One region of the Dietzia sp. IN118 genome, then DNA from elsewhere that is predicted to be linked to it. Evidence: predicted binding sites of a transcription regulator. Region 1 holds the regulator's gene; each other region holds the start of a gene.

Region 1 (4,655 bases):
GGACTCGCCGTCGACATGGGCAATCCGCACCTCGCCTGTGTGGTCCCCGATCTGGACGCCGCGGGCCTCGCCGGGCTGCCGGTGCAGGAGGCCCCGGTGTATGACCGGGACTTCTTCCCCGGCGGCGTCAACGTCGAGATCGCCACCCCGATGGTTGACGGTCGGGTCTCCATGCGGGTCCACGAGCGGGGATCAGGGGAGACCATGTCCTGCGGAACCGGAATCGTCGCGACCGCGGTCGCCGCGCTGGCCGACTCGGGGGAGGCGACGGGCGACGTCGTCGTGGTGGTCCCCGGCGGCGAGGTGGAGGTCTCACTCACCGAGGCCGGGTCCTCGCTCACTGGGCCGTCCACACTCGTCGCCCGCGGTCATTACCACCGTGGTCGGTAGCACACCGTCTCGCACGGGACACCGGGGGCCCGGTGTGAGAAGATGAACCCGAATGACTACTGATCACACGGCCGCTGACCGGCCGACACGCGACCTCGATCCGTCCATCGGTGATTTCCAGCTCGAGGAGAGATCCTCGATGCGCCGGGTGGCGGGGCTCTCCACCGAACTCCAGGACGTCAACGACGCCGAGTACCGCCAGCTCCGACTCGAACGGGTCGTGCTCGTCGGTGTCTGGACCGAAGGGTCCGCCGCGCAGGCGGACGCCGCGATGGCCGAGCTCGCCCAGCTCGCCGAGACCGCGGGATCGGAGGTGTGCGACGCGCTCATCCAGCGGCGTGACAAGCCCGATGCCGCCACCTACATCGGGTCGGGCAAGGTCAGCGTCCTCAAGGACGTGATCGCCGCGACCGGCGCGGACACCGTCATCTGCGACGGCGAACTCACCCCTGGACAGTTGCTCGCGCTGGAGAAGGCGGTCAACGTGAAGGTCATCGACCGTACCGCGCTGATCCTCGACATCTTCGCGCAGCACGCCACCAGCCGTGAGGGCAAGGCCCAGGTGACCCTCGCCCAGATGGAGTACATGCTCCCCCGTCTGCGTGGGTGGGGCGAGTCGCTGTCCCGCCAGGCGGGCGGTCGTGCCGGGAGCAACGGCGGCGTCGGTCTTCGTGGCCCCGGTGAGACCAAGATCGAGACCGACCGGCGTCGGATCCGCGAGCGGATGGCCCGTCTGCGCCGGGACATCAAGGGGATGAAGCAGGCCCGGGACACCAAACGGCACCGACGGCGTTCCACTCCGGTGCCGTCCATCGCCATCGCCGGCTACACGAACGCCGGGAAGTCGAGCCTGCTCAACAGGATCACCGGAGCCGGCGTCCTGGTTCAGAACGCCCTGTTCGCCACACTCGACCCGACGACGCGCAAGGCCGAGTTGCCTGACGGCAGAGCAGTCGTCTTCACGGACACCGTGGGATTCGTCCGACACCTGCCGACCCAGTTGGTCGAGGCGTTCAGGTCCACACTGGAAGAGGTCGTCGACTCCGAGTTGCTCCTCCACGTCGTGGATGGTTCGGATGCCTTCCCGCTCCGCCAGATCGAGGCGGTGCGCAAGGTGATCAACGAGGTGGTCGAGGAGCAGAACGCGGAGCGGCCTCGGGAACTCCTGGTGATCAACAAGATCGACGCCGCGGATCCCGTGGTCCTCACCGAGTTGCACCACGCGCTGCCCGACGCCGTGTTCGTCTCGGCGGTCACCGGGCAGGGTGTCGACGAACTCCTCGAGCGAATCACGCAGATCGTCGCCTCCGGGGACACCGAGGTGACCCTGTCCGTCCCGTACTCCCGCGGGGACGTGGTGTCGCGGGTCCACGCCGAGGGCGCGGTGGTCGAGGAGGAACACACCCAGGACGGAACCCGGCTGGTGGTCCGCCTGCCCGCGTCCGTGGCCGGCGAACTCGACGAGTTCGCCGCCCGCGGTCCACATGACGGCGCCGCCTGACCCCTTCGGGGACGGGCGGCGCGTCGTTCGAACCGGGACTCAGAGTTTCCGGAACACTGTCACGACCTTGCCGAGGATCGTCGCGTGCTCGCCCGGAATCGGGCTGAACGACGGATTGTGGGGCAGCAACCAGACTCCGCTCGAGTCGTTCCGGAAAGTCTTGACCGTCGCCTCCCCGTCGATCATGGCGGCGACGATCTCCCCGTTGTCCGCGACGTTCTGCCGCCTGACCACCACGTAGTCGCCATCGCAGATGGCGGCGTCGATCATCGACTCGCCCACGACCTTGAGCATGAACAGATCACCTGATCCGACGAGGTCCGACGGCAGGGGGAAGATATCCTCGACGGCTTGCTCCGCGAGGATGGGCCCGCCCGCCGCGATCCGGCCGAGCACGGGGACGTAAACGGGTTCGACCGCGCCGCCCGGACGCTGGGGCTCCGGAGCAGGTGACCGACGACCCCGTGACTTCTGCCCCGGGACACCGTGGACGTCGACCGCCCGCGGCTTGTGCGGATCCCGCGTCAGGAAGCCCTTCTTCTCCAGCGTGCGGAGTTGATGCGCCACCGACGACGTGGACTGCAAGCCGACCGCGTCCCCGATCTCGCGGATGCTCGGCGGATAACCACGCTCCTTGACGGTGTCGTGGATGTGGAGCAGAACGCTCTTCTGTCGGTCCGTAAGTGACTCGAAATCGGGCTTCGGCATCTCGTGTGGTCCCTTCGGCGAATGGATGTTCGACGTTGTGATCTGTCTACACCCTAGTGCCAAGGACTGCGGCGCGCCACACAGGTGTTCGAAGAAGTTCCTCGGTGGATCGTGACTGTGTCGGAGTCGCGTGATACAACTCTAGGGGAGTTCGGATTCGAACAGATGTACTGAGGAACACATACAGGTGTGCGAATCCACATCGCACACCGTATCGAGTAGGGAGCCACCATGACCGTTGTCGAGCTTCAGTCCCACACACGTCCGGCCGCGCGGTGGACCGAGGTCTGCCCCGACGACCATCGTGGACGGGTCGCGCACCTCGACCGGCCCGGTGACGCGTCAGTGCGGTCCACCCGTGCGCCGCGACGCACCCTGGCCCGACCGGAGGGCAGTCGGCCCGCCGTCACGTCCTCGCGTGCGGAGAATCTCGTCCGGCCGCGGGTGGCCGCCCGTCCGGCCGCCGTCACGTCGGTCGCCCCGGGTCGCCGTGTGCTCGTGCGCCCGGTCTCCACGGACCGCGTGCGGGCGTGCCACGTCGAGGCACCGCTGTCCACCGGGGTCGTCGACGACGTGCCGGCCTGGGCACTACTGGCGTGCGGGATCGCATTCGGCGTGATCATGCTTCTCGCAGTGGCCTTCCTCGGTGGACCCGCCTACGCGTGACCGGGCAGCGGGCCTCCTAGAATGGACCGTGGGCGGTGGTCTACCGCCCCCGCGTTCCGTCAGGCACGATCCCGGACGCGTGAACTCCGGTCGACGAAGGGCCCCACGGGAATGTACTGCCCGACATGCCACCACGAGGACTCCCGGGTAATCGACTCACGATCCGTCGACGAGGGTCAGGCGATCCGGCGTCGACGGGAGTGCCCCCGGTGCGGACACCGGTTCACGACGCTCGAGACACCTCTGCTGACGGTTCTCAAGCGTAACGGGGTGACCGAGGCGTTCAGTCGGGACAAGGTCGTCCGGGGTGTCCGCCGCGCGTGCCAGGGACGATCGGTTGACGAGGACGCTCTGCGTCGCCTCGCCCAACAGGTCGAGGACGCTGTGCGATCCGGCGGTGCGTCCGAGGTTCCCGCCCACGAGATCGGGCTCGCCATCCTGGGCCCTCTGCAGGATCTGGACGAGGTCGCCTACCTGCGGTTCGCGTCCGTGTACAAGCAGTTCAGCTCGGCCGACGACTTCGAACGCGAGATCATCGCCCTCCGGGAGCGCCGCACGAGCCGCTGACCACTCGGCGTCATCGGGACGACCGCGGGGCGAGCGCAGACGCCACCGCCTTGTCGATCCGCTCTGCCGATACCGGCCGTGCGGTACCCAGTGACTGCGCGAACAACCCCACCCGGTACTCGGCGAGCATCCACCGCAGGTCCCGGCACACCCGTGCGCCACCCGGCCGCCGTCGCAGCGCGGCGCACGCCTCCTCGACGATCGACTCGGAGCGGTTCAGCTTCGCCGTGAGTTTGCCGTGCCGCGCGGGTGACTTCTCCGCGAGGTCCAACCGGAGGCCGACCGCCCGCACATGTCGCTCCAGATGTGGAAGCACATCCGAGGGATGGCGGGCGAGGAATCCGCGCCCGACGAGGAAGTCCAGTGAAGCACGGACCTCGTCGGCGACATCTGCCGGCGCCGCCGCCAGACGGCCCGACACGGACTGGGCGGCCATCAGCGCGGGAACCGCCGACGAGATCGCGGACGCCACCGCACCGGGGACCTCCGCCCGCGCAGTGGCCTGGAGTTCGTGGAACTCCGCGACCGTGAGAACCGGTGCGCCCTTTCGCCGGGCGATGATCCGCCCACTCGCAGCGAGCGATGCGTCCGACACCAGGGATTCCATCCCGCCGTGCGGGTACTGGGTGAGCGCGAGTCGCTGCTGGACCGGACGGCCGCGCAGAATCGATGCCGCGGAGACCAGGCCGCCCGAGACCAGCGTGAGCACAGCCGACGCCTGAGTGGATCGACGCTCGTCCTCCGTGGCGCACGCCACGAGGTGAATTCCGTCCCCACCGACACGCAGGGCGGGGTAGACGGTCACCTCGACACCGTCCACCGA
Region 2 (4,655 bases), 1.2 Mb from region 1:
TCGGCGCCCCTGCACCCCCGGAATCACAGGTCGGTCCGCTACGGTGGCGGGTCGACGCGGCCCGTCCGGGGCCGGCGACGCGCACCGGGAGTAGTAGATGACGACGACGAGCCAGCAGCCGGCCGCCGGGGAGCCGAACCCCGCGGGACAGCCGGGCGGGGGCCCGGAGGGTGGGGCACGTCCGGGCAGCGGCCGGCAAGGCGGTCGCGGCGGGCGGGGCGGCGTGGCCGTCACGGCGGCCGTCGTCGTGGCGCTCCTCGTGATCGCCGCGCTCGTCTGGCTCTTCCTCGCGGGCCCGCTGTCGTCGTCCGCGCGGGCCGAGCGGGACGTCGAGCAGACGCTGGAGAGCATGAGTTCGGCGGAGTCGTTCGCCGAGTTCAACGGGCACATGTGCGCGGAGAACCGCGTCCCGCAGGAGCTCGTCGACACCATCACCGCGTCGAGCAAGGCGACGGGCTCGGACCTCGACTCGATGTTCCGCGAATCGATCGCGGGTTCGTTCCCCCAGGATCTCGAGGTGCTCGGGGTCGAGATCAGTGACAACGGCGCCGAGGCGACCGCGACCGTGGAGTCGGCGTCCGACGGGACGGGCCCGGAGCAGATTCACATGCGCGACGAGGATGGCGCCTGGAAGATGTGCCAGCCCGGAGTCGGAATGGGCGCGGTCCCGCAGGACCAGCAGCCGGGCTGACCCGACCCGTCGAGGGCGACCCGACCCGCCAACGGTCAGGCGGGCCGGGTCTGCCGCTGGCAGTCAGGCTGGCCGGGAACCGTCTCGGCCGGTGCGGTAGTCCCGCTCGATGCCGGGCGGATTGGTGAGGTGGCCGTCGTCGGCGATGAGACGGTCGACGTGTTGTCGCCATCGGTGGTCGAGAATCCGGTCGCGCGCCTGGGCCAGCGGCCCGTGTGGTGTGGTGCGGTGTTCGTGACCGGTCTCGGTGATGATGGTCAGCTCACCGAGCGGTCCGGGTCGGTAGGCGCAGTGCCCGAAGGTCTTCTCCCGATGGTGCTTGCGACACAGGCACACGAGGTTCCACTCGGCGGTGGGTCCGCCCAGTTCAGGTCGCTGATGATCGAAGGCGATGACATGGTCGATCTCACAGTCGTGGGCGTCGACCGTGCACCCCGGGTGGCGGCACGTGCCGTCGCGGAGCCGGATTCGCTCGGCCAGCGCCGGGGTGATGAAGTACTTGAGCACCGCGTCCGGTGTGTCCTGGACACCCGGCTGCGGGTCGAGCATCTCGAACCTGACCCTGGAGTCGCCGCCGGACAGGAGCTCCTCACACAGCCAGTCGAAGCTCGAATAGGCGCCGTTCACGAACTGCACGCGGTTGGGCGACCCCTGGGCGACGCTGTCGATGATCGAGATCCGGATGGGCTGCTCGGTGCCCCACGACGCTCCCAGCGGGGGCCTGTCGGCGGCGTCGGCGCGGGTGCCGGTAGTGGCATTGCACGCGCCCGCCGACTCTTCCGCGTCGTACAGGCTCGTGCCGATGTCGTTGGTCGTGGGGTCCCCGAGTGCGCACAGGGCGTCGGCGCGCAGTTGGTCGCGCGTGCGGGGGTGGCCCGACTCCGAGGCGGCGCGGGCGGCGGAGTCGATCCGGCGGCGGAGCTTCTCTGCATCCCCACTGGGCAGTGAGGCCCACATGCTGGTCATGCCGTCGCGGGCCGGGCGGAAGCGCACCGTTCGCTGCTCGACGGCGGCGTCCACGGCGTCGCCGGCGGCCTGCGGGTCATGACGCTCCCGGGACGCGTCGACCGCGGTGTCCAGTGCGGAGCGACTGGGCCGGTGGCCCCCGTCGAGGTCTCGGCTCAGGGCGCCGACGACGTCCGATTCCACCGCACCGATGATCGTGTCGGGCACCTCTGCCAGACGGCAGGCGGCGTCGATCGCCAACTGTTCGGGGAACAGTCCGCGTTCGATGGCCTTGCGGAGACGCGGCAGACGCGTGTGGACCTGCACGCCGGCCGTGACCAGGCGTGAGGCATGCCACCCGGTCAGCGACATGGCCGCGGCCAGGTGGTCGCGCGCACGGTCAGTGGGTTCGAGTCGGGAGTAGGCGGGACGCGAGTCCCCGAAGGGCGGCGCATCCGCCGGCCCCGGGGAGCCCCTGTCGACACTCCCCATCGCCTGGACCAACAGGTGGGCCGCCTGCAGCCGGGTCGCCGCCGCCAGGTTCTGCGCCAGCGTCGCCGAGCGCGCCACCTCGCTCAGGGCCTCGGTGCCCAGGGTGTCGAGGGACTCCGGCACCGCGCGGAGCGCCCCGGCGAAAGCCGACCTCGTCGTCGTCCCCGTTTCCTCGCTCACCACCGCACCCCCTTCAGCGTCGCACCCGACTCGAACATACAAGCGATCTTACCGGCACCCTCCGCGTAGCACAAGGGTTCGATTCGGCGGCGAGAGGTCCACACACGACAGCGGCGCCCCTCCGGGTGGAGGAGCGCCGCTGATGGGGCGGTGTCAGGCCGCGATGAGATACGACCGGTCAGGCAGGCCGATCAGGCCGTGATCGATCAAGCAGCGTTCACTCAAGCCGCGTTCACTCAAGCAGCGGCACCCTTGGACTTGCCGGCCGACTTCAGGTCGTTGCACGCCTCGACGACGCGCTCGGACATGGCCTGCTCGGCCTTCTTCAGGTAGGAACGCGGGTCGTAGACCTTCTTGTTGCCGACCTCGCCGTCGACCTTGAGGACGCCGTCGTAGTTGCCGAACATGTGCGCGGCGATCGGCCGGGTGAACGCGTACTGGGTGTCGGTGTCGACGTTCATCTTGATGACGCCGTAGGACAGCGCCTCCTCGATCTCGCTCTTGGCCGAACCCGAGCCGCCGTGGAAGACGAAGTCGAACGGCAGGTCACCGGCGTTGAGGCCCAGCTTCTCGACCGCGACGTCCTGGCCCATCTTCAGCACCTCGGGCTTGAGCTTGACGTTGCCCGGCTTGTACACGCCGTGGACGTTGCCGAAGGTCGCGGCCAGCAGGTAGCGCTGCCCGGTGTTGCCGGCGCCGAGGGCGTCGATGGTGGCCTCGAAGTCCTCACGGGAGGTGTAGAGCTTCTCGTTGATCTCGTTCTCGACGCCGTCCTCCTCGCCGCCGACGACGCCGATCTCGATCTCGAGGATCTGCTTGGCGTTTGCCGTCTTCTCGAGCAGCTCCTTGGCGATCTCCAGGTTACGGTCGAGCGGGGTGGCCGAACCGTCCCACATGTGGGACTGGAAGAGCGGGTTCTCGCCGCGGTCGACGCGCTCCTGCGAGATCTCGATGAGCGGCCGCACGAAGCCGTCGAGCTTGTCCTCGGGGCAGTGGTCGGTGTGCAGCGCGACGAGGACGTCGTACTTCGCCGCCACCACGTGCGCGAACTCGGCGAGCGCGACCGCGCCGGTGACCATGTCCTTGACGTTAAGGCCGGAGCCGAACTCGGAACCGCCGGTGGAGAACTGGATGATGCCATCGGACCCGGCATCGGCGAAGCCCTTGATGGCCGCGTTGATGGTCTCCGAGGACGTGCAGTTGATCGCCGGGTAGGCGAAGCCCTCGTTACGGGCCCGGTCGAGCATGTCCTTGTACTGTTCGGGAGTTGCGATGGGCATGTGGTCTCCTCCAGGGTTCTCGGCTGTGCGACGCGCGCATCTCGGGGCGCCGCACCCCTGTGGAGGTGGGCGCACACCCTCCAGCCTAGGCGAGCGTGACGACGCGCACCCGCGAGCCGTGCGGTACCGGTCAGCCGGGGAGCAGTTCGGCGAGCGCAGCGTCGGCCCGGGCGAGGTCGTCGCGGTCAAAAATGGAGGTGGACGCCATGATCTCGTCGGCCCCGGTCCGCTCGACGAGCACGGCGAGTTCGCGTGCGACCTTCTCCGCGTCCCCCTGGACGGCCCCCGCCATCCAGTCCTCGACCCGTCGCAGCTGCTGCGGACGGAACCTGCGGTCCAGGATCTCCGTCGGCGACCGCAGCGGGCCGAACACCCCGGTCTCCCGGGATTCCGCCATCGCCCACGCCTCCGGGAGGAGTAGCTGTCGCGCGGTCCCGACCGAGTCGGCGACCATCACCTCCAGGCTCACCACCACATAGGGCTCCGGCGTGGCCTCGCTCGGCCGGAACATCTCGCGGTAGCGATCCAGGGGCGACGGGTCGGCGAGCAGCCTCGGTCCCCCGACCACGACGGGCAGTCCGGCCCGTGCAGCGACCTCCAGGCCCCGACCGGTCGCGAGCACGAACAACGGGGGCGGGGCCTCGACGACCGGCAGCGCGGTGACGGGCCCCCGACCGTGGAGGAAGTCCTGCACCGCGGTGATATCGCGGGCGAACGCGTCGGTGTCGTACTCGGCGACGCCGAGCGCCGCACGGACCGGTGCGGTGAACCCGAGCGAACGTCCCACCCCGAGGTCGATACGGCCCGGGTGCATCGCCTCGAGCATGGCGAACTGCTCGGCGACGATCAGCGGTCGATGGTTGGGCAGCATCACGCCCCCGGATCCGAGGCGGATACGGTCGGTGCGCGCGGCGGTGGCCGCGATCAACAGCGGCGGGCTCCCGCTCGCGATCCCGGGCACCGCGTGGTGCTCGGCCGTCCAGTAGCGGTGGAAGCCCAGGGCGTCGGCCCGCTCCGCGCGGGCCAGGGTGCCCTCGATCGCGGCGGCGTGAGACTCGCCGACGCGG
Region 3 (4,655 bases), 1.4 Mb from region 1:
TGAGTGGATCTCCGCCATCGCCATGACCGAGCCCGGCGCCGGGTCAGACCTGCAGGGCGTGCGCACCACCGCCAAGCGGGACGGCGACCACTACGTCATCAACGGCTCCAAGACCTTCATCTCCAACGGTGGCTCCGCCGACTTCGTGGTGGTGGTGGCCAAGACCGACCTCGACGCCGGCCACAAGGGCATGGCCCTGTTCGCCGTGGAGGCCACGACGCCGGGCTTCGAGCGCGGGCGCGTGCTGGAGAAGATGGGCCGCCACGGCGCGGACACCGCCGAGCTGTTCTTCAACGACATGCGCGTGCCCGCGGCCAACCTCCTCGGCGGCGAGGAGGGGCAGGGCTTCTACCAGCTCATGAACCAGCTCCCGCGCGAGCGCCTGGCGATCGCCGTGGACGCGCTGGCCATGGCCGAGGCCGCCGTCATCGAGACGCTCGAGTACGTCCGCGAGCGGCAGGCGTTCGGCAAGCCGATCCTGGACTTCCAGAACACCCGCTTCGAGCTGGCGCACTGCAAGACCCAGGTCATGGCCACCCGCACGTTCGTCGACCACTGCATCTCCCGGGAGATCGCAGGGGAGCTCGACGCCGTCACCGCGTCGATGGCCAAGCTGCAGGCCACCGACATGCTCGACGACGTGGTGGACCGCTGCCTCCAGCTGTTCGGCGGCTACGGCTACATGATGGAGTACCCCATCGCGCAGAAGTTCGCCGGCGCCCGCGTCATGCGGATCTACGGTGGCACGAACGAGATCATGAAGGAGGTCATCGGTCGGGCGCTGTGACCGATAACCGTCGATAGGAACAGTTCAGGACCGTTCCGAAGGGGGTGGCGAGGTGTCGGACGCGGTCGTGCGCGATGTTGTGGTGATCGGCGGGGGCCAGGCGGGCCTCGCGGCCGGTTTCTATCTCCGCCGCGCCGGCGCGGACTTCGAGATCCTCGACGCCTCGGACGAGCCCGGCGGCGCGTGGCCGCACACCTGGCCGTCCCTGCGGTTGTTCTCGCCCGCCGACTTCTCGTCCCTGCCGGGCCGCCGCATGCCCCGCACCGACGACGGCGCCAATCCCGGCGCGGCCCACGTCGTGGACTACCTGCGCGGGTACGAGGAGTACTATGACCTCCCCGTGCGGCGCGGGGTGACGGTGGTCGCCGTGGAGCGGCCGGGGGCAGGGCGAGAGGGCGGCTACGCCACCAACGCCACCAACGGCGACGACGGCCACGACGACAACCACGACGACGACCAGGACCACGACGACAAGGTGTTCCTCATCCGGGCCGCTGACGGTCGCTCGTGGCGCGCACGGGCGGTCATCAGTGCGACCGGTACCTATCGACGCCCCTTCGTCCCCACCTATCCGGGAGCCGCCGACTTCCGTGGCCGGCAGCTGCACAGCGCCGCCTACCGGGGCCCGTCGGACTTCGAGGGCAGGCGCGTCGTTGTGGTCGGTGGCGCGAACTCGGGCGCCCAGATCGCCGCGGACCTCGCGCGACCACTCGCCGACTCCGGCGGGTCGCTGACCTGGTGTACAACCGGCCCGCCCCGCTACCTGCCCGACGATGTCGACGGCCGCGAACTCTTCCGCGTCGCCAACGCGGCCATCCGGGGCGTGGGGGAGTCCGGCGGCGGCATCGCCGAGCTGGGCGACATCGTCGTGGTGCCGCCGGTCCGCGCAGCCCGTGACGTCGGCCTCCTGGAGGCGACGCCGATGTTCGAGCGGTTCACCGCGGCCGGTGTGGAGTGGTCGGACGGTCGACGCGAGCCGGTCGACGCGGTGATCTGGTGTACCGGCTTCCGGCCGGCGTTGGGTCACTTGCGGGGGTTGCTGCCGCGTCGCGACGGACGGGTCCTCACGAGTGGCGTCGAGGTGCCGGGCGTCCCGGGACTGTTCCTGCTCGGCTACGGCGACTGGTGCGGCGCGGCGTCGGCGACCCTTATCGGGGTGGGGCAGTGGGCGAAGGCGGCGGTGGCCGCGTCGCTGGGGTGAGCACGACGGTCCCGCGTGTTCTCGGCTGGGGCTATTTGATGATGTGTGACCCTTGCCTGTTCGAATGTGCGTGCGTATCATAGAACACAGATTCGAGACCGTACGCACGGGCAGGGGGTGGGGCACATGGGCGGGAACGAAGACGCCGCGGCCGGTGGTCCGTCCCCGTCTGGTGGCGGCGCCGGTTCCGCGGCGCCCGTGTCGCTGTCGGGGTTGCGGGCGGCGGCGCGTGAGGGGTGGATGGGCGAGAATCGTGCGGCGGCGCGCCGGTTCGTGGCCTGTTACGAGTTGTTTGTCGAATGCCAGCGCCGGGAGGAGTCCGGGGCGGGCCGCGGTGAGTGTCGGCCCGGTCATGCGGTACTCGATCCGATCGATGTCGCGGCCGGGTACGTGGTGTCGGCGATGGCGATCTCGACGGGCCGGGCCGAACGGATGATCACCTTCGCCCTCGATCTGCACCTGCGGTATCCGGCGATCCTGTCCGCGATGGCGCAGGGGCGGCTGGATCTGCAGGCCGCGAATATCCTGGCCTCGCAGATGGCCACCGTCCACGTCGATGTGCTCGAGGCGGTGCAGCGGCAGGTCGTCGAGGAGTACCTCGCCGCGATCGAGGGCGGGGTGCGCCTTGGTGAGAAAGCCATCCGCGGCAACGTCGATGCGATCATCGCCCGCTACGACGCGAACGGCATCCGCCTGCGCCGTCAGGAAGCCGCCCGCACCCGCGGGGTGCGGTTCCACAAGGGCGTCGACGGCATGTCCAGCGTCTCGGCGATCCTGGCCACCGAGGAAGCAGCCGTCCTGGCCGAGGCCCTCGACCAACGCGTGAAAGACCACAAGTACGCCGACGCCCAAGCCGCCGCCAACGCCGGCGGCGGCGGCGCGGCCGACAGTGATGGCGCTGGCGAGGTCGAGGATTACTCGATCGCCGAGCGGCGCGCCGACGCCCTGATGTCCCTGGTGTGCGGCGATCCCGGCCTAGCCGGCACCCCCGCCCGCCCCGGCCGGCCCGGTGCGCCTGGTGCCGGGGTGGCGTTGCGGCCGAAGGTCACCGTCATCGCCACCGGCAACACCGCCCGCGACGCTGGCGGTGCCCGGGTGGAGTTCACCCGCTCCGGCCAGGCCGCCCTGCAGGCCCTGCTGGACATGCTCGCCACCAGCGACGGCGCCACCTTCGAGCCCATCGATCCGCGGATCGGGGCCGCCGATGACGCCCGCGCCGCCCTGAAGTACCGGCCCGGTGCCCAGTTGGCCCGCCGGATCCGGCTGCGGGACGGCACCTGTCGCCACCCCGGCTGCGCGATCCCGGCCGAGGCCTGCGATCTGGACCATGTGGTGCCGTTCGATCACGCCGACCCCCAGCGGGGCGGGCACACCATCGAGGGCAACCTCGCGGCGATGTGCCGGCGCCATCACCGGTTCAAGACCTTCTCCGACTGGATCTACGACCTGCAGCCCGACGGCACCCTGCTGGTGCGCACCCCGGACGGTTCGACCATGCTCACCCGACCCTCCGGCCCACTGGCCGAGTACCGGCGTGAACAGGCGCGCGCCGAGACCGAGGCGTGGACCCGGCAGCAACGTCGCAGCCCCGGGCCCACCGGTGACGAGCAGGCCGACGCGGAGCCGACGTTCTGGTCGCGCCGCGCCTCCCGCCACCGCACCGAACGCCGCAACACCGAACGCCGCAAGGCCGAACGCGCCCGCACCTTTGACCCCGCCCCACCCGCGCCCGGCACGGGCACGGACGCCGCCGGCTCCACCACCGGCGCGGCCACCGACACCACGCCCGAGAAAGCCACCCCCGCCAGCGCCACCCCCGAGAGCGCCAGCCGCTGGTGGGCCCGCAACAAACCTCACCACAGCGACATCGAAAAAGGCATCCGCGCCCTACTCCACGAACGCCTCGACGAACTCATCGACCCACCACCGTTCTAGGCGGCTGGGTGGGCGCAGACCAGTGGGGCGTGGGTCAGTAACCGGTGTAGCGCTCCGGCTCCTCGCCGAAGGTGAATCCGCGGCCGGAGATCTTCTCGGGCGTGATCTCGACGAAGTTGTACTTCAGGGTCGGGATCCAGGGCTTGAGCCCGAGATCCTCCGCGCGGTTGATCTCCGCGAAGCTGTCGAGCCGTCGCGCCGTCCCACGCACGACGATCGACCAGGCATCGTCGCCCTCGATGTGATCGACCTGGAACACGACATCCGGATGGACCGTGATTCCGGCGAGCTTGGAGCCCTCCGCGGTGCGGAAGAACAGCTTGCCCTCCGGGGAGAGCGCGTAGTTGACGGGGAAAATGTCGGCACGGCCCTCGGAGACGGTGACCAGGCGTCCCAGGGAGACGGTGCCCAGAAGCTGCAGACTTCGCGCCTCGTCGAATTCGGTGATCGGGTTGGCGTCCATGCCCTGATTCTGTCACCGCAGAGCCTTCGCCGGAACCGTTGTCGGAGACTGCGCCGTGACCGACCTCACTCCCCGGCGGCCACCTGCACACTCATCGTGTTTTCAGGTAACGAATTGGGGAAGGGTGATGCAACAACGTGGGGACGTCACTACGGTGGACACCGACTATGAACCCAGGAGAACGAGTAGTACCCCGTAACCCTGATTCGTCCGACGCGCTGTTCCGTGTGCCCACCGCGGCCGACGGAACCCGCATGTGGGAGATCGCC
Region 4 (4,655 bases), 710 kb from region 1:
ATGCGCGCACCGGTGGCGCCGACGGGGTGGCCCAGGGAGATGCCGGAGCCGTGCGGGTTGAGGTGCTCGGAGGTGGGGTCGATGTCCCACTCGCGCATCACGGACAGGGCCTGCGCGGCGAACGCCTCGTTGAGCTCGATGACATCCATGTCGGCGAGCGTGAGGCCGAGTCGGTCGAGCGCCTTGGCGGTGGCGGGGACCGGCCCGATGCCCATCGTCTCCGGTGCCACACCCGCGACGGCCCACGAGGCGAGGCGGACCAGGGGGGTCAGTCCGAGGGCGGCGGCCCTGTCCGCAGTGGTGACGACGCACATCGCGGCACCGTCGTTCTGGCCGGAGGCGTTCCCGGCGGTCACGGTGGCCTCCGGGTCGGTGCGGCCCATGATGGGCCGCAGGCGCGCCAGCGCCTCGACGGAACTGTCGGCACGGGGATGCTCGTCGGTGTCGACGACGAGGTCGTCACCCTTGCGCTGCGGAACGGTCACCGGGACGATCTCCTCGGCGAACGCCCCGGACTCCTGCGCCGCTACGGCCCGCTGGTGGGACTGCACGGCCAACCGATCCTGCTCGTCCCGGCTGATGTCGTACTCACGACGGAGGTTCTCGGCGGTCTCGATCATCCCGCCGTCGATGATGTGCGAGCGTCCGCCGACGGTGGTGCGGGCCCGGCCGAGACGGTCGACCAGTGAGATCCCGTCGCCGCGGATGCCCCAGCGGGGGCTCGGGGAGGCGTAGAACTCCACCTGGCTCATCGACTCGACGCCGCCGGCGACCACGAGGTCCATGCCGCCGGAGGCGACCTGGAGTGCGCCGGTGATGATCGCCTGAAGTCCGGAGCCGCAACGCCGGTCGAGCTGCAGGCCCGGCACGTCGATCCCCAGGGGGGAGTCGAGTGCGGCGATGCGGCCGATGGCGGGTCCCTCGCCGTTGGGGGAGCCCTGTCCCAGCACCACGTCGTCGACGTCGGCTCCGGTCAGGCCAGTGCGCTCGACGAGGGCGGTGAGCAGGCCGGTGGCCAGGGTGTTCGCGTCCAGGTCGCGGAACACCCCGCCGAAGCGTCCCACGGGGGTGCGCAGGGGTTTGCAGATGACGACGTCACGCATGGGGTTCCTTCGTTCGGGGTCAGCGGTTGACGATGGCGAGGTCGGCCGACAGTGCGCGGGCGGTGGCCAGCAGTTCGGGGATGACCTCGCCTGTGAGCTGGTCGGGGGAGTAGCGGGCGGCGTGGGTGGAGACGTTGAGGGCGGCGCTGACCGCGCCGTGGCGGTCGTGGACCGGGGCGGCCACCGAGCGCAGGCCGGGCTCGAGTTCCTGGTCGACGACGCACCACCCGCGCTCTGCCACCCGCGACAGCTCCGCGCGGAGCGCGGCCTCGTCGGCGAGGCCGTGGGGGGTGAGCGCCCGCAGGTCCGTCGCGTCGAGGTAGGCGTCGAGTTCCTCGGCGGGGAGCGAGGCGAGCAGGACCCGCCCCATCGACGTGGCGTAGGCGGGGAACCGGGTTCCGATGGTGATGCCGATGGTCATGATGCGACGCACCTGGACGCGCCCCACGTAGACGATGTCGGGGCCGTCGAGCACCGCCACGGACGAGGATTCGCCGAGTCGCGAGCTGAGCTTCTCCAGGTGCGGTTGGGCGAGATCGGTCAGCGGGAGCGCCGACAGGTAGCTGTACCCGAGGTCGAGGACCCGGGGGGTGAGCCAGAAGACCGAGTCGGCCGTGTCCACGTAGCCCAGTTCGACGAGGGTGTGGAGGAAGCGGCGGGCGGTCGCCCGGGTCAGTCCGGTGTTGCGCGCGACGTCACTGAGGGTCTGGCGTGGCTGGCGGGCGTCGAATGCCCGGATGACCGCCAGGCCGCGTGCGAGCGACTGGACGAAGTCGGGGGAGGCCGGGCGGTCGCCGCCGTCGTCCACGGACCCGGGCGGGGTCGACACCACGTCGGGGCGGGTCACGCCGCGCCCGTGTTCCGTGCGGCGTCGAGGTGTCGGCGGAGCACGTCGGTGATCCGGTCCGGGATCTCGACGGTGGGCACGTGGGCCGCCGGGGAGACGACGACGAAGTCCGCTCCGGGCACCCCGTCGGCGATCTCGCGCAGTACCTCCGGGGGAGTGGAGGGGTCCTCGTCCCCCGCGAGCACGAGGGTGGGGCAGGAGATCCGACCCAGCTCGGCGCGGTTGTCCCAGCCGGCCAGCGCGTCGCAGCAGGAGGCGTATCCCTCGGCCGGGGTGCCCAGGACCATCTCGCGGAGCCCGGCGACCAGCTCGGGTTCGGCCTCGGCTCGCGCGGCGGTGATCCACCGTGCGACGACGGCGTCGGCGACCGCGGCCGTCCCGCCCTCGCGGACCGCGGCGGCGCGATCGGCCCAGCCGGACGGTTCACCGAACTTCGCGGCGGTGCACAGGAGGGCGGTGGAGAGCACGCGGGTGGGCTCGTGGACGGCGAGCCACTGGGCCACCGCGCCACCGAGCGACAACCCGGCCACGTGGAACCGGTCGACGTCGAGCGAGTCGAGCAGGGCCAGAACGTCGGCGGCCAGGTCGGCGATCGTGCACGGCCCGGGGACGACCTCGGACGTGCCGTGGCCTCGGTGGTCCACCGCGACCACGGTGTGGTCGCGGGACAGGTCCCGGACCTGCGCGTCCCACATCGAACGGTCGGACCCGAGTGATCCGAGGAGGACGAGGACGGGGGTGTCGGCGGACCGGGGTCCACTGACCTCGTGGGACAGGGTGGCGGGCATGGTGTCGGTCCTCTCGTGCGTCTGGTTTCCGGTTCGGGACCACGATACGCGGAGATCGTGCGAAGGGCGAACAGTTGTACAAGATGCGAACACGGGCTATGGTGTGTGACATGACCAACAAGATCTTCTCGTCGGCCGCGGACGCGGTCGCGGACATCCCCGACGGTGCCTCCCTGGCCGTGGGCGGGTTCGGTCTGGTCGGCATCCCCGCCGTCCTCATCGACGCGCTCCTCGAGCAGGGCGCCACCGACCTGAGCACGGTGAGCAACAACTGCGGCACCGACGGTTTCGGCCTGGGCAAGCTTCTGGAATCGCACCGGATCACCCGGACCACGGCCTCGTATGTCGGCGCCAACAAGGAGTTCGCCCGCCAGTACCTCTCCGGCGAGCTCGAGGTGGAGCTCACGCCGCAGGGCACGCTCGCCGAGCGCATGCGGGCCGGAGGCGCCGGCATCCCCGCCTTCTACACCCCGGCCGGCGTCGGCACGATGGTCGCCGACGGGGGCCTGCCGCTGCGTTACGACGGCGAGGGGGGCGTCGCCAAGGCGTCCGAGCCCAAGGAGGTCCGGGTCTTCGAAGGCGAACAGTACGTCCTCGAGCGCGGGATCGTCACCGACTTCGCCCTGGTCCACGCCCACAGGGCCGACACCATGGGCAACCTGCAGTTCCGTGGGACGGCCCGCAACTTCAACCCGGACGTGGCCATGGCCGGTCGGATCACGATCGTGCAGGCCGAGGAGGTCGTCGAGCCGGGCGGGATCGACCCGGCCAACGTCCACATCCCCGGCATCTTCGTCCAACGGATCGTCGAGGTCGGCCGCCAGGAGACCGGCGTCGAGATCCGCACCACCAGGGAGGCCTGAGCCATGAGCTGGACCCACGAGCAGATGGCGGCCCGCATCGCCGCGGATTTCACCGACGGCCAATACGTCAACCTCGGTATCGGTATGCCCACCCTCATCCCCGGTTGTCTTCCCGAGGGTGTGCAGGTGACCCTCCATTCGGAGAACGGCATCCTCGGCGTCGGGCCGTACCCGACGGACGACGAGCTCGACCCCGAGATGATCAACGCCGGCAAGGAGACCATCACCGCCGAGGAGGGGGCGGCGTTCTTCTCGTCGTCGGAGTCCTTCGCCATGATCCGCGGCGGTCACGTCGACGTCGCCGTCCTCGGCGCTATGCAGGTCTCGCAGTCCGGCGACCTGTCCAACTGGATGGTCCCCGGCGCCATGGTCAAGGGCATGGGCGGTGCGATGGACCTCGTCCACGGCGCCGACCGCGTGATCGTGATGATGGACCACGTCACCCGCAAGGGCGACCTCAAGCTCATGCAGGAGAACACGCTCCCGTACACGGGCAAGGGCTGCGTCCAGCGGGTCGTCACCGACCTGTGCGTCCTCGACATCGCGCCGGAGGGCTTCCGGCTCGTCGAACTGGCGCCGGACGTGACGATCGACGAGGTTCGCCGGAAGACGGGCGCCGAGATCCACGCCTGAGTCGACGCTCGGGTGGACGTCAGGTGTACACCGCCCGCGGAGGCCGGAGGCGGGGTCGGATTCTCACTACTGTGGGAACCGACCCCGTCGTCGTCTCCGGAAGGTCCGCCCCACATGAGCACCTCCACCCCGGTCACCGCCACCCCGGCCACCGTGACCGTCACCGGCGCCGCCGGAAAGATCGCCTACTCGTTGCTGTTCCGTCTCGCCTCCGGGCTGGTGTTCGGGCCCGGGACCCCGGTCCGCCTGCGTCTGCTCGACATCCCGTCGGCCGTGGTCGCGGCGGAGGGCGTCGCGATGGAGATCGAGGACTGCGCGCTCCCGCTGGTCGAGTCGATCGAGATCACCGACGACGTGGACACCGCGTTCGACGGCGCCAACGCGGCATTCCTGGTGGGCGCCAGGCCGCGCGGCAAGGGGA

The links. Region 1 encodes LexA, which represses DNA repair genes until DNA is damaged. Its sites were predicted from a motif close to CGAACANNTGTTCG; they were not measured.
Region 2: a site for LexA is predicted at 2,340-2,353, ahead of Q2K20_RS01655 (HNH endonuclease signature motif containing protein). Genes of this name have one in related genera too.
Region 3: a site for LexA is predicted at 2,070-2,083, ahead of Q2K20_RS00885 (HNH endonuclease signature motif containing protein). Genes of this name have one in related genera too.
Region 4: a site for LexA is predicted at 2,806-2,819, ahead of Q2K20_RS10990 (CoA transferase subunit A). Genes of this name have one in related genera too.

The regions. Positions count from the first base shown of each region.
Region 1 covers NZ_JAUMSR010000001.1:1,578,399-1,583,053, forward strand. Annotated here, with positions in the region: gene dapF (diaminopimelate epimerase) at 1-390, shown strand, start outside; gene hflX (GTPase HflX) at 443-1,891, shown strand; gene lexA (transcriptional repressor LexA) at 1,931-2,641, opposite strand; gene Q2K20_RS07695 (hypothetical protein) at 2,831-3,265, shown strand; gene nrdR (transcriptional regulator NrdR) at 3,377-3,832, shown strand; gene hrpA (ATP-dependent RNA helicase HrpA) at 3,843-4,655, opposite strand, start outside.
Region 2 covers NZ_JAUMSR010000001.1:337,903-342,557, reverse strand. Annotated here, with positions in the region: gene Q2K20_RS01660 (hypothetical protein) at 98-691, shown strand; gene Q2K20_RS01655 (HNH endonuclease signature motif containing protein) at 755-2,308, opposite strand; gene fbaA (class II fructose-bisphosphate aldolase) at 2,545-3,588, opposite strand; gene Q2K20_RS01645 (MsnO8 family LLM class oxidoreductase) at 3,719-4,655, opposite strand, start outside.
Region 3 covers NZ_JAUMSR010000001.1:164,409-169,063, forward strand. Annotated here, with positions in the region: gene Q2K20_RS00875 (acyl-CoA dehydrogenase family protein) at 1-787, shown strand, start outside; gene Q2K20_RS00880 (NAD(P)-binding domain-containing protein) at 840-1,988, shown strand; gene Q2K20_RS00885 (HNH endonuclease signature motif containing protein) at 2,115-3,923, shown strand; gene Q2K20_RS00890 (pyridoxamine 5'-phosphate oxidase family protein) at 3,958-4,386, opposite strand; gene ectA (diaminobutyrate acetyltransferase) at 4,554-4,655, shown strand, end outside.
Region 4 covers NZ_JAUMSR010000001.1:2,283,410-2,288,064, reverse strand. Annotated here, with positions in the region: gene Q2K20_RS11005 (acetyl-CoA C-acetyltransferase) at 1-1,103, opposite strand, end outside; gene Q2K20_RS11000 (IclR family transcriptional regulator) at 1,123-1,911, opposite strand; gene pcaD (3-oxoadipate enol-lactonase) at 1,947-2,738, opposite strand; gene Q2K20_RS10990 (CoA transferase subunit A) at 2,849-3,601, shown strand; gene Q2K20_RS10985 (3-oxoacid CoA-transferase subunit B) at 3,605-4,234, shown strand; gene Q2K20_RS10980 (malate dehydrogenase) at 4,349-4,655, shown strand, end outside.